DNA from 3 places in the Enterobacter sp. genome. Region 2 is predicted to be linked to each of the others. Evidence: predicted binding sites of a transcription regulator. Region 2 holds the regulator's gene; each other region holds the start of a gene.
The links. Region 2 encodes PurR, which represses purine synthesis genes. Its sites were predicted from a motif close to CANGCAAACGTTTGCNTG; they were not measured.
Positions count from the first base shown of each region.

Region 1: cvpA (colicin V production protein) is a predicted target of PurR. The motif match lies at 2,759-2,776, and genes of this name have one in related genera.
Region 3: glyA (serine hydroxymethyltransferase) is a predicted target of PurR. The motif match lies at 1,787-1,804, and genes of this name have one in related genera.

Region 1 is NZ_CDRQYH010000002.1:33,724-37,946, reverse strand. Features, by position in the region: gene ACWYRJ_RS00970 (UbiX family flavin prenyltransferase) at 5-574, opposite strand; gene purF (amidophosphoribosyltransferase) at 664-2,181, opposite strand; gene cvpA (colicin V production protein) at 2,215-2,703, opposite strand; gene dedD (cell division protein DedD) at 2,869-3,567, opposite strand; gene folC (bifunctional tetrahydrofolate synthase/dihydrofolate synthase) at 3,557-4,223, opposite strand, start outside.
Region 2 is NZ_CDRQYH010000023.1:18,515-22,737, reverse strand. Features, by position in the region: gene ACWYRJ_RS09505 (MFS transporter) at 19-1,185, opposite strand; gene cydH (cytochrome bd-I oxidase subunit CydH) at 1,349-1,438, opposite strand; gene purR (HTH-type transcriptional repressor PurR) at 1,736-2,761, shown strand; gene punR (DNA-binding transcriptional activator PunR) at 2,779-3,690, opposite strand; gene punC (purine nucleoside transporter PunC) at 3,805-4,223, shown strand, end outside.
Region 3 is NZ_CDRQYH010000003.1:113,256-117,478, forward strand. Features, by position in the region: gene ACWYRJ_RS02015 (DoxX family protein) at 1-362, shown strand, start outside; gene glyA (serine hydroxymethyltransferase) at 417-1,670, opposite strand; partial or broken gene hmpA (NO-inducible flavohemoprotein) at 1,974-3,156, shown strand; gene glnB (nitrogen regulatory protein P-II) at 3,230-3,568, opposite strand; gene glrR (two-component system response regulator GlrR) at 3,649-4,223, opposite strand, start outside.

The sequences.
Region 1 (4,223 bases), on a different contig from region 2:
AGATTCAGGCACCCTGCCAGCGGCTGAAGAGATCTTCGGGCAGGTCGATGTCAAACTGATCCAGCACGCGGTTAACGGTCTGATTAATCACGTCATCCAGCGAGGTCGGGCGATGATAGAACGCGGGTACTGGCGGCATGATGACAGCGCCCAGCTCCGCAGCCTGCGTCATTAAGCGCAGATGGCCCAGGTGCAGCGGCGTTTCCCGCACGCAGAGCACAAGAGGGCGACGCTCCTTCAGCACCACATCCGCCGCGCGCGTCACCAGGGTGTCCGTATAGCTATTCACAATGCCGGAGAGCGTTTTAATTGAACAGGGCAGGATAACCATGCCGGCCGTTTTAAACGAGCCTGAGGAGATGCTGGCGGCGATATCACGAGCATCGTGAACCACGTCCGCCAGTGCCTGAACATCGCGCAGGGAGAGATCGGTTTCCAGAGAGAGGGTCTGCCGCGCCGCCTGGCTCATCACCAGATGGGTTTCGACGTCCGCCACGCTACGCAGAACCTGTAACAAACGTACGCCGTAAATCGCGCCGCTGGCGCCGCTGAGCCCAACAATGAGTCGTTTCATGATTTTCGCCCTTACTGATTTCAGGGCAGACTGTGCAGGATTTTGCGGGGAGTTGCAAGTGAGGGCATTCGCCCTCACCTGCCGGAGCATCAACCTTCGTTGTGCATCTCTAAGCTTTCGAGATCGTTCTGCAGCTGGACGGCTTTGGCGTCGTCGTTGCGCAGTGAATCAAGATAGTCGAGGTACTGCTGGTCAACGTCTTTGGTCACGTAAATACCGTTAAACACGGAGCATTCAAACTGCTGAATTTCCGGATTCTCGGCACGCACCGCGTCGATAAGATCGTTCAGATCCTGGAAAATCAGGCCGTCGGCACCGATGATCTGACGAATTTCATCCACTTCACGACCGTGAGCGATCAGCTCGTTGGCGGTTGGCATATCAATACCGTACACGTTCGGGAAGCGAATCTCCGGCGCAGCAGAGGCCAGGTAGACTTTCTTCGCACCCGCTTCGCGCGCCATCTCGATAATCTGCTCAGAGGTGGTGCCGCGAACGATGGAGTCATCCACCAGCAGAACGTTCTTGTCGCGGAACTCCGCGCGGTTGGCGTTCAGCTTGCGGCGCACGGACTTACGGCGCAGATGCTGCCCCGGCATGATAAACGTGCGGCCAACGTAGCGGTTCTTCACGAAGCCCTGACGGTATGGCTTATCCAGAATGCGGGCGATCTCCAGCGCGATATCGCAGGAGGTTTCCGGGATAGGAATAACCACGTCGATGTCGAGATCGTCCCACTCGCGGGCAATCTTCTCGCCCAGCTTGGTGCCCATGTTGACGCGCGCGCTGTAGACGGAAATCTTGTCGATGAAGGAATCCGGACGGGCAAAGTAAACGTATTCAAACAGGCACGGGTTACTGACCGGGTTATCGGCACACTGGCGGGTAAACAGCTGCCCCTTCTCGGTGATGTAGACCGCTTCGCCCGGCGCAACGTCGCGCAGGAATTCGAAGCCCAGGGTATCCAGCGCCACGCTTTCAGAGGCAACCATATATTCAGTACGGCCATCGCCAAGGTCGCGCTTACCGAGCACCAGCGGACGAATGCCGTTTGGATCGCGGAAGGCGACCATACCGTGACCGATGATCATCGCAACGCAGGCGTACCCGCCGCGGATCTGACGGTTTGTCGCAGCAATCGCGGCAAAGATGTTGTCTGCTTCCAGCGGATAGTGACGGAAGTTATCCAGCTCGCTGGCGAACACGTTGAGCAGGATTTCAGAATCAGAGGTGGTGTTAATGTGGCGACGTTTCTCTTCGAACAGCTTTTTACGCAGCTCATGTGCGTTCGTCAGGTTGCCGTTATGGGCAAGGGTGATGCCGTACGGTGAGTTGACGTAAAAAGGCTGTGCCTCAGAGGCGCTGGAACTGCCAGCAGTAGGATAACGAACGTGACCGATCCCCATATTACCTTGCAGACGCTGCATATGGCGGGCTTCAAACACATCGTTTACCAGGCCATTCGCCTTGCGTAAACGGAAGCAGTTGTTTGCATCAATGGTGATGATACCCGCAGCATCCTGCCCACGGTGCTGAAGCACCGTTAACGCGTCATAAATCGACTGGTTTACCGGCATGAAACCGGCGATACCGACAATACCGCACATTCGTCTTTTCCTCGTTAAGCCACATCTCAGGGTTTATGCCCTGGGCAAAAAACTCGACGAGCTTTGCAGATAGTCAAAGAACCATCTGATGATGAAGCTGAACTCTGGAATGAGCTGCGATTTCTGCCAGTCTTCGCTTTTGGAGAACCCGGTGAAGGTATCCAGGAAGAACAGGATCGCGGCCACAATCAGCACGCCTCGTAACGCCCCGAAACAGATCCCGAGCACCCTGTCCGTTCCTGACAGACCGGTTTTCTCGACCAGCTGACCTATCACGTAATTCACGATAGCGCCGACAATCAGCGTTGCGATAAACAGCACCGCGATGGCAATTCCGTTTCGGACCAGTTCATCTTCAAAGCCCGTGAACCAGACAGACAGGTAAGTGTAGTAATGACTGGCGACAAAGAAAGCACAACCCCAAGTCACCAGCGATAACGCTTCACGAACAAAGCCACGGATCAGGCTAACCAGACAGGAAAAACCAATCACCGCTATGATGGCGTAATCAATCCAGACCATATGTGTCCCACGATTAAACGCCCTGTCATCCAGTTCGGGGCGAATTCTAACAGAAAAAGAAAACGTTTGCGTAGGGATTTCCTTCCCGCGCGTAAATAAAAAAGGCGCTGAAAAAATGTTCAACGCCGTGGCCTATCGCCTCTCTCTTAAAGGAGCAGGTCGTACTTAGTTTGCGCTGTAGCCCATCACCACACCGCTCAGGCCGGAGATCTGCTTCAGCTCACCCAGCGACCCTTTCAGTTTGTCTTTAGACGCTTCTGGCCCCACGAGGATACGGGTAATTTTACCCTGCACCGGCGTGGAAGGTGAAGTGTAAACACGATATCCCGCACTGCGCAGTTTGCTTACGACCTCGTTGACTTTATCGGCATTTTTCAGCGCACCGAGCTGCACCACGTAGGCTTTACCCGTTGGGGCAGCAGCGTCCTGCTGCGCCGGTTTTGCTGGCGGTGGGGTTTCTGACGCCGCGGCGAGCTGTTCTGCCGTTTTATCCCGCTGCGGTTTCGGCTGCGGCTTCTCAACCGGCTTCGGTTTTTCAACCGGTTTAGGCTGCTCTACCGGCACCGGATCGATATCGCTGCTGCTCGCTGCCGCCAGGCGAGACGGATCGAGCGACGGTGCTGCGGCATCGCCCGCGCGCACCTCTTCCGCCGCCCCTTCCGGTGGCTGAGCAGGCAGCGCCTGCGTCGCCGCTGGCAGCATATCCGGCTCATCGCGGTCACCCGGTTTAGGCACCAGCGGAATAGCGGCAAACTCATCCTGATAATGCTTTTTCTGCCCGTCGAGCAGCCCGGGAAGAATAATCACCCCGAGCGCGACCAGCACAATGGTTCCTGTTAAACGGTTCTGAAACTTACTCGCCACCGGTTCTCCCCGCGTCCATCACTTCCATGACATGTGCCACCGTGTGGAATGAACCACACACCAGCACGGTATCTTCTGGTTTAGCATCCGCCATCGCGGCATGCCAGGCCTGAGCCACGCTACTGTAGATTGCGCCTTTGCCGAGATGTTCCATCAGCTGCTCAGCCGTCGCGCCGCGCGGCCCCTCCAGAGGAGCACAATACCAGCTATCGACCACACTCTCCATGCAGGCCAACGTCCCGCCGATATCTTTATCATGAAGCATACCGATAACCGCCAGCACGCGCCCGGTTTTTGGTAACGATTTGAGACGTCCCGCGAGATACGCCGCCGCATGCGGGTTATGCGCCACGTCCAGAATCAGGCGCGGTGACTCGCTGACAATCTGGAAACGCCCGGGCAGAATCGCGTTCTGTATGCCGTCGCGGATCGCCTGCTCGCTGACCACGAGGCCGCTCGCACGAAGTGCCGCCAGGGCCGTCGCCGCGTTAGGCTGTGGTACCTGCGGCAGCGGCAGGTTGTCCAGCGCGCCCTGTGCATCGCTAAAGCACCAGGCGTTGTCACACACTTCATACTGCCAGTCAACGCCGCGGCGCAGCAGACGCGCGCCCTTCTCGCTTGCTACGTCAGCAATAGTGTGCGGCATATCCGGCTCG
Region 2 (4,223 bases):
CCCTTCTGCGTTTTTGGTTTATTCCGCAGCGCAGGCTGCTTCTGGCTGTTTACGCCCCGACATCATCACCAACAGCAGGCCGAGCGCGGCAATGATTGCCCCCATCACCGGCACAAAGCTGTATCCCAGACCACCTGAAATCACGACCCCACCGGCCGCCGCACCGAGCGCATTGCCCAGGTTAAAGGCACCGATATTGACCGAGGATGAGAGGCCCGGCGCTTCATGCGCAACACGCATCACGCGCATCTGCAGCGGTGGCACCACGGCGAACGTTGCTGCACCCCAGACGACCATCGCCACCGCGGCGCCAAACTCGTTTCGCGCCAGCCACGGAATGGCAATCATGATGACAATCAGCAGAGTTAAGAAGCCCTTCAGCGTCCCGCTCACGGAACGGTCGGCAAATTTCCCACCGAGATAGTTACCGATCGAGAAGCCCACGCCAATCAGCACCAGCATCGCGGTCACAAAGAGAGGCGTTGCGTGGGTAATGTCATGCAGTACCGGTGAAATATAGGTATAGAGGGTAAACATCGCCCCTGCCCCGAGAACGGTGGTAAGCAGCGCGGAAAGCACCTGCGGGCGCATCAGCACCGCCAGCTCCTTACGCACTTCCGGACGTTCTCCGGCGCTGCCTTTCGGCAGGGAGAAGAACAATGCCACCATCGCGACCACGCCCAGCCCGGCCGTCGCCAGGAAAGACATACGCCAGCCGATCGCTTCTCCCAGCCAGGTTGCCGCAGGAACACCGCCGATGTTAGCGATGGTCAGCCCCATAAACATGGTGGCCACGGCGCTCGCCTGCTTGTGTTTTGGCACCACGCTTGCCGCCACGACCGACCCCAGCCCAAAGAACGCGCCGTGGTTGAGGCTTGTCAGAATACGTGACAGCATCAGCGTGGTGTAGTCCGGCGAAATGGCCGAAAGCACGTTGCCGAGGGTGAAAATCGCCATCAGGAAAATCAGCGCATTGCGGCGCGCGCGATGAGAAAGCAGAAGCGTCATCAGCGGCGCTCCCACCATCACGCCGATAGCGTAGGCGCTGATCAACATGCCTGCCGCAGGGATCGAGACGTCCACGCCGCGGGCGATGACGGGCAGTAACCCCATCGGGGAGAATTCAGTGGTGCCAATCCCAAAAGCGCCAATCGCCAGGGCCAGCAGGGGAAAATTGATTTTCATGCGTCAACTCCGGATGCCGTGTCATGTGGTGACACAGAACAAAGAAGCGGAAAGCATGACATCAATCACAAAAAATGAGAAGTTAACAAAATGGCAAAAGATTTTTGCCAGAGAAGTAACAATCCGGGGAGTCGGGAGGGAGTAGGCTCTCCCTCCGCGTAAATCAGTGCAGCGCAGCCGTCAGACCGGCCGCAACAATCAGAGCCAGCACAACAACGGTGGTGAACAGCGAAAACTTAAGATCGGTACTCATCAATTTTTCTCCTTTTAATCCCCACACGAAAAGTGAGCTTGCTCATTTTTGCACAGATTACGTCAAAAATCTTCCTGGATTTATACTGATAACCACTTTACCTCTTCCCCTTTTCATCAAGATAGGACAAAATTCCACGCTAAATTTATTAGCGTACCGGCCATTGACCCCCTCCTGACGTCCCGTGTCGTTTTCCCGGCGTGCCGCAATTCAAGATTGCGTGATAAGGGTGAGAGAAGGCAAACGTTTACCTTCAAGTTTTTCAGGAGCTTAGGATATGGTCTGGAGTGACATTTAATGGCAACAATTAAAGACGTAGCAAAACGCGCAAACGTTTCCACTACAACCGTATCACATGTAATTAACAAAACCCGCTTTGTGGCGGAAGAGACGCGCAACGCCGTCTGGGCAGCGATCAAGGAGCTGCACTATTCGCCAAGTGCGGTCGCGCGTAGCCTCAAGGTTAATCACACCAAGTCCATTGGATTGCTGGCGACCAGTAGTGAAGCGGCCTATTTTGCCGAGATCATTGAAGCGGTTGAAAAAAACTGCTTCCAGAAAGGCTATACCCTGATTCTGGGCAACGCGTGGAACAGCATTGAAAAACAGCGCGCCTACCTGTCGATGATGGCGCAGAAGCGCGTTGACGGCCTGCTGGTAATGTGTTCCGAGTATCCGGAATCCGTGCTGTCGATGCTCGAAGAGTATCGCCATATCCCCATGGTCGTTATGGACTGGGGCGAAGCGCGTGCGGATTTCACCGACTCCGTTATCGACAATGCCTTTGAAGGCGGTTACATGGCCGGACGTTACCTGATCGAACGCGGTCACCGCGAGATTGGCGTGATCCCGGGTCCGCTGGAGCGCAACACCGGCGCGGGCCGTCTGGCCGGTTTTATGAAAGCGATGGAAGAAGCGCTGATCACCGTGCCGGAAAACTGGATCGTGCAGGGCGACTTTGAGCCGGAATCAGGCTACCGCGCGATGCAGCAGATCGTTTCCCAGCCGCACCGTCCGACCGCCGTTTTCTGCGGGGGTGACATCATGGCCATGGGCGCGCTCTGCGCCGCCGATGAACTGGGTCTGCGCGTACCGCAGGATATTTCCGTGATCGGGTATGACAACGTGCGTAACGCGCGCTTCTTCACCCCAGCGCTGACCACCATTCACCAGCCGAAAGATTCGCTGGGCGAAACGGCCTTCAATATGCTGCTCGACAGGATCGTCAACAAGCGCGAAGAGTCGCAGTCCATTGAAGTTCACCCGCGCCTGATTGAACGCCGTTCCGTAGCGGACGGTCCGTTCCGCGACTACCGTCGTTAATCCCTTTACGGGGCCAGCTACGCTGGCTCCCGTAACCATTCCCGGTTCAGCGTTTCGCTGTCCCCCAGATAATCCAGCAGCCAGGCCATGGCGGGCGAGACATCATTTTGTTGCCAGGTCAGGCAGCAGGCCGCGTCCGGGAACGGATTTTCCAGCGTCAGTTCAACCCATTCGCCGGTATCGATGCGCGGACGCGCAAAATGAACGGGCACCATCGCGACGCACAGTCCGGCACTGAGGCACGTCGCCGACGATTCCCAGTCCGGAGCCACCACCCGCCGCTGGTTGTCCAGAAGCCAGGTGATACGCTTGGGCAATGAACGGGACGTATCCTCCAGCACCAGCGAGGGCCAGTTGCGCAGAGTATCGTCGCTAAGCGGCCCGTCCATCGCTGCCAGAGGATGATCGCTGGCCACCACGCATTTCCAGCTCAGCATCCCCATGTCGCGAAAGGCGTAACGTCCCCCGACCGGGATCGCCTGCGTCGCGCCAATCGCCATCTCCGCCCTGCCGTCCGCCAGCGCATCCCACACCCCGTTGAACACCTCCTGCGAGACCCGCAGCTCAACGTCAGAGAAATGACGATAGAAATCGACAATCATCTGTCGGGTGCGTTCCGGCTTCACGATGTTATCCACCGCGATGGAAAGATGTCCCCGCCAGCCGTTGGCGATCTGCTGGCACTGTTCGCGGGTGATCTGCATTTTTTTGATAACAGAACGCCCTTCCTTCAAAAACCACGCCCCGGCGGGCGTCAATTCCACGTCACGATGCCGCCGCTCAAACAGCGGAACCGCCAGCCACTCCTCCAGTTGACGCACCGTGTAGCTGATGGCTGAAGGGACGCGGTGCAGCTCCTGCGCCGCACCGCTGAAGCTGCCGTTACGCGCGACAGCATCGACCACTTCAAGAGAATAATCTGACCACATTTTCTGCCTGCAAAAAATTTGAATGCACCCGCCAAATATTAGCGTTTCACAAGCGGCTTTGCACTCCCTACACTCAGCGCCAATGTATACCTGCCTCCTCAGGAGAATAAAATAATGCAACCCAGGAACGGTTTTTTAGTCTGGCTCGGCGGCTTAAGCGTGCTGGGCTTTTTGGCCACCGATATGTACCTGCCGGCTTTTGCCGCGATGCAGGAAGATTTGCAAACCCCCGCTGCCGCCATCAGTGCCAGCCTGAGTTTGTTCCTCGCCGGTTTTGCTTTTGCACAGCTGCTCTGGGGACCGCTCTCGGATCGCTTTGGTCGTAAACCGGTACTGCTGCTGGGTCTGGCCATTTTTGCCGTGGGCTGCCTGGGGATGTTATGGGTACGCGACGCCACCTGGCTGCTGGTGCTGCGTTTTATTCAGGCTGTAGGCGTCTGTGCCGCGGCCGTGACCTGGCAGGCGCTGGTGACCGACTACTACCCGGCTAACCGCACAAATCGTATTTTCGCCACCATTATGCCGCTGGTGGG
Region 3 (4,223 bases), on a different contig from region 2:
GCATCGCACTTGTCGTGCTGTTTATTATCTTTGGTTATCCAAAACTGACGGGGTTTAGCGGCACCGTACAATACATGACCTCGCTGGGAACGCCGATGCCCATGCTGGCGGCCATTATTGCGGTAGTGATGGAAGTGCCTGCCGCCATTCTGATCGTACTGGGCTTTTTCACCCGTCCTCTCGCGGTACTGTTTGTGTTCTATACCCTGGGCACGGCGATTATCGGTCACCATTACTGGGATATGACCGGTGATGCGGTCGTGTCGAATATGATTAACTTCTATAAGAACGTCAGTATTGCTGGCGCCTTTATTTTGCTGGCCATTGTTGGGCCGGGGGCTATTTCCCTGGACCGGCGTTAAGCCATAAAAAAAGGCCGCAAGCGCGGCCTTTTTTATTTCTGCAGGGCAGAGGAATTATGCGTAGACCGGGAAGCGTGCGCAGATATCCAGAACTTTACCTTTGACGCGCTCGATAACCGCTTCGTCATTGATGTTGTCCAGAACGTCACACATCCAGCCAGCCAGCTCTTTCACTTCCGCTTCTTTAAAGCCGCGGCGAGTTACGGCCGGAGAACCGATACGAATACCGGAGGTCACGAACGGGCTCTTCGGATCGTTTGGCACGCTGTTTTTGTTCACGGTGATGTTGGCGCGGCCCAGGGCAGCGTCAGCTTCTTTACCGGTCAGGTTCTTATCAACCAGATCCAGCAGGAACAGGTGGTTTTCAGTCCCGCCGGATACCACTTTGTAGCCACGGTTCAGGAACACTTCCACCATCGCTTTGGCGTTCTTAGCAACCTGCTGCTGGTAAACCTTGAACTCTGGCTCCATCGCTTCTTTCAGCGCAACCGCTTTTGCCGCGATAACGTGCATCAATGGGCCACCCTGCGCGCTTGGGAACACCGCGGAGTTCAGTTTTTTGTACAGCTCTTCGTCACCGCCTTTCGCCAGGATCAGGCCACCGCGTGGACCCGCCAGGGTTTTGTGGGTGGTGGTGGTCACAACGTGAGCGTGTGGAACCGGGTTCGGGTAAACGCCTGCGGCGATCAGACCCGCAACGTGCGCCATGTCAACGAACAGGTAAGCACCGATGCTGTCTGCGATTTCACGCATTTTTGCCCAGTCAACGATACCGGAGTAAGCAGAGAAGCCACCGATGATCATCTTCGGCTTGTGCTCTTTAGCCTGCTTCGCCATGTCTTCGTAGTCAATTTTACCGGACTCATCAATACCGTAAGGGATGATGTTGTACAGTTTGCCGGAGAAGTTAACCGGGGAGCCGTGAGTCAGGTGGCCGCCCTGCGCCAGGTTCATACCCAGAACGGTATCGCCCGGCTGCAGCAGCGCAGTGTAGACCGCGAAGTTAGCCTGAGAGCCAGAGTGCGGCTGCACGTTTGCGTAGTCAGCGCCAAAAAGTTCTTTCGCACGGTCGATAGCCAGCTGCTCAACGATATCAACATACTCGCAACCGCCGTAATAGCGTTTGCCCGGGTAACCTTCAGCGTATTTGTTGGTCAGCTGAGAACCCTGCGCCTGCATAACGCGCGGGCTGGTGTAGTTTTCGGAGGCGATCAGTTCGATGTGCTCTTCCTGACGTACTTTTTCCTGCTCCATAGCCTGCCACAGTTCGGCATCATAATCGGCAATGTTCATTTCACGCTTTAACATCCGCATCTCCTGACTCAGCTAACAAGTAAATTTTGGCCTGAAAAGGCAGTCCTGTTGGACGACGGGCAACAGTATAACTGATTAGTTCTGTGATAACAGGTCTTGACAAACGATTTTACGCAAACGTTTTCCTACCCGCCACGCAAGGGTTTGAGGAATAAAGCTCTCGCCCTTTCCAGCGGATTTCTTTTCAGGTTTGTGATGCATATTTTTCATCTTGCAAAGAACCATTTACAACGCAGGGGTATTTTTATAAGATGCATTTAAAATACATCATTAAAGTCACATCGGAAGGAAGCAGCTATGCTCGACGCTCAAACCATCGCTACCGTAAAGGCCACCATTCCCCTGCTGGTGGAAACCGGCCCTAAACTCACCGCCCATTTCTACGATCGCATGTTCACGCACAACCCGGAGCTCAAAGAAATTTTCAACATGAGCAACCAGCGTAACGGCGATCAGCGTGAAGCGCTGTTCAACGCCATCGCGGCCTACGCCAGCAATATTGAAAACCTTCCAGCATTGCTGCCTGCGGTGGAAAAAATCGCGCAGAAACATACCAGCTTCCAGATCCAACCTGAACAGTACAACATCGTGGGCGGACACCTGCTGGCAACCCTGGACGAGATGTTCAGCCCGGGCCAGGAGGTGCTGGACGCGTGGGGTAAAGCCTACGGGGTGCTGGCAAACGTGTTTATCAACCGTGAAGCGCAGATCTACAGCGAAAACGCCAGCAAGAACGGCGGCTGGAAAGGCACGCGCGCGTTCCGCATCGTTGAGAAAACGCCGTGCAGCGCATTAATCACCAGCTTCGAGTTTGAGCCGGTGGACGGTCAACCGGTGGCCGATTACCAGCCAGGGCAGTATCTGGGCGTGTGGCTGAAGCCTGAAGGATTCCCGCATCAGGAGATCCGCCAGTATTCCCTTACCCGCAAGCCAAACGGCAAAGGCTACCGCATTGCGGTGAAGCGTGAGGACGGCGGTCAGGTTTCCAGCTGGCTGCACAACGAAGCTAACGTGGGCGACGTGGTGCATCTGGCCGCGCCGGCGGGCGATTTCTTTATGGCCGTTGACACCAATACGCCGGTCACGCTGATCTCTGCGGGCGTCGGCCAAACGCCGATGCTGGCGATGCTTGATACGCTGGCAAGATCACACCACGGGGCGCAGGTTAACTGGTTCCATGCGGCCGAGAACGGCGACGTGCACGCTTTTGCAGATGAAGTGAAAACGCTCGGGGCCTCCCTGCCGCGTTTCACCGCGCACACCTGGTATCGCCTGCCGACGGAAGCGGATCGCGCAATTTGACAGTGAAGGGTTGATGGATTTACGCCAGCATGAAGGTGCGTTCAGCGCACCGGAGACGCAGTTCTACGTCTGTGGACCGGTGGCGTTTATGCAGTATGCCGCGAAGCAGCTGGTTGAGCTGGGCGTGAACAAGGACAACATTCATTACGAATGCTTCGGCCCGCATAAGGTGCTGTAATGCAAAAAGCCCCTCGTTTGAGGGGCTTTTTTTCGTCGGATGGCGGCTGCGCCTTACCCGGCCTGGAAAATATTTAAATCGCCGCGTCGTCTTCTTCGCCGGTACGGATACGGATCACGCGCGCCACGTCAAAGACGAAGATTTTACCGTCGCCAATCTTGCCGGTCTGCGCCGTGCGGATAATGGTGTCCACACAGGTATCGACGATATCGTCGCTGACCACGATTTCAATTTTTACTTTCGGCAGAAAGTCGACCATGTACTCTGCGCCACGGTAAAGCTCGGTGTGGCCCTTCTGACGACCAAAACCTTTCACTTCCGTCACGGTCATCCCGGTGATGCCGACTTCCGCCAGCGCTTCACGCACATCATCCAGTTTGAAAGGTTTAATAATCGCATCAATCTTTTTCATGGTGGGTCCTTAAACTCTTGCCTGTAAGCTGCCTCGTAATCGATTGCTCACAGTATCATATTCAAGCGAATTTTGCGGTACTACTCTTTAAAATCGTTCGCTTCAAGCTCATGACGTGACAGCAGCTTGTAGAATTCGGTGCGGTTGCGTCCGGCCATGCGCGCCGCGTGGGTCACGTTGCCTTTAGTGATCTGCAATAGCTTACGCAGATAGTTCAGTTCGAACTGATTGCGCGCTTCTGCAAACGTCGGCAGAGCCGTGTTTTCCCCTTCCAGCGCCTGCTCCACCAGCGCGTCGCTGATCACCGGTGACGAGGTCAGCGCCACGCACTGCTCAATCACGTTCACCAGTTGACGCACGTTACCCGGCCAGCTTGCGGCCATCAGCCGCTTCATCGCATCGGTGGAAAACGCGCGCACGAACGGTTTATGGCGGTCGGCCGCCTGGCGCAAAAGATGGTTCGCCAGCAGCGGAATGTCTTCCGCACGTTCCGCAAGCGCAGGGATCTTCAGGTTAACCACGTTCAGACGGTAGTAGAGATCTTCGCGAAACTCGTTGCGGGCCATCACTTTTGGCAGATCGCGGTGGGTCGCCGAAATAATTCGCACGTTAATATCGATATCGCGGTTGCTGCCCAGCGGGCGCACTTTGCGCT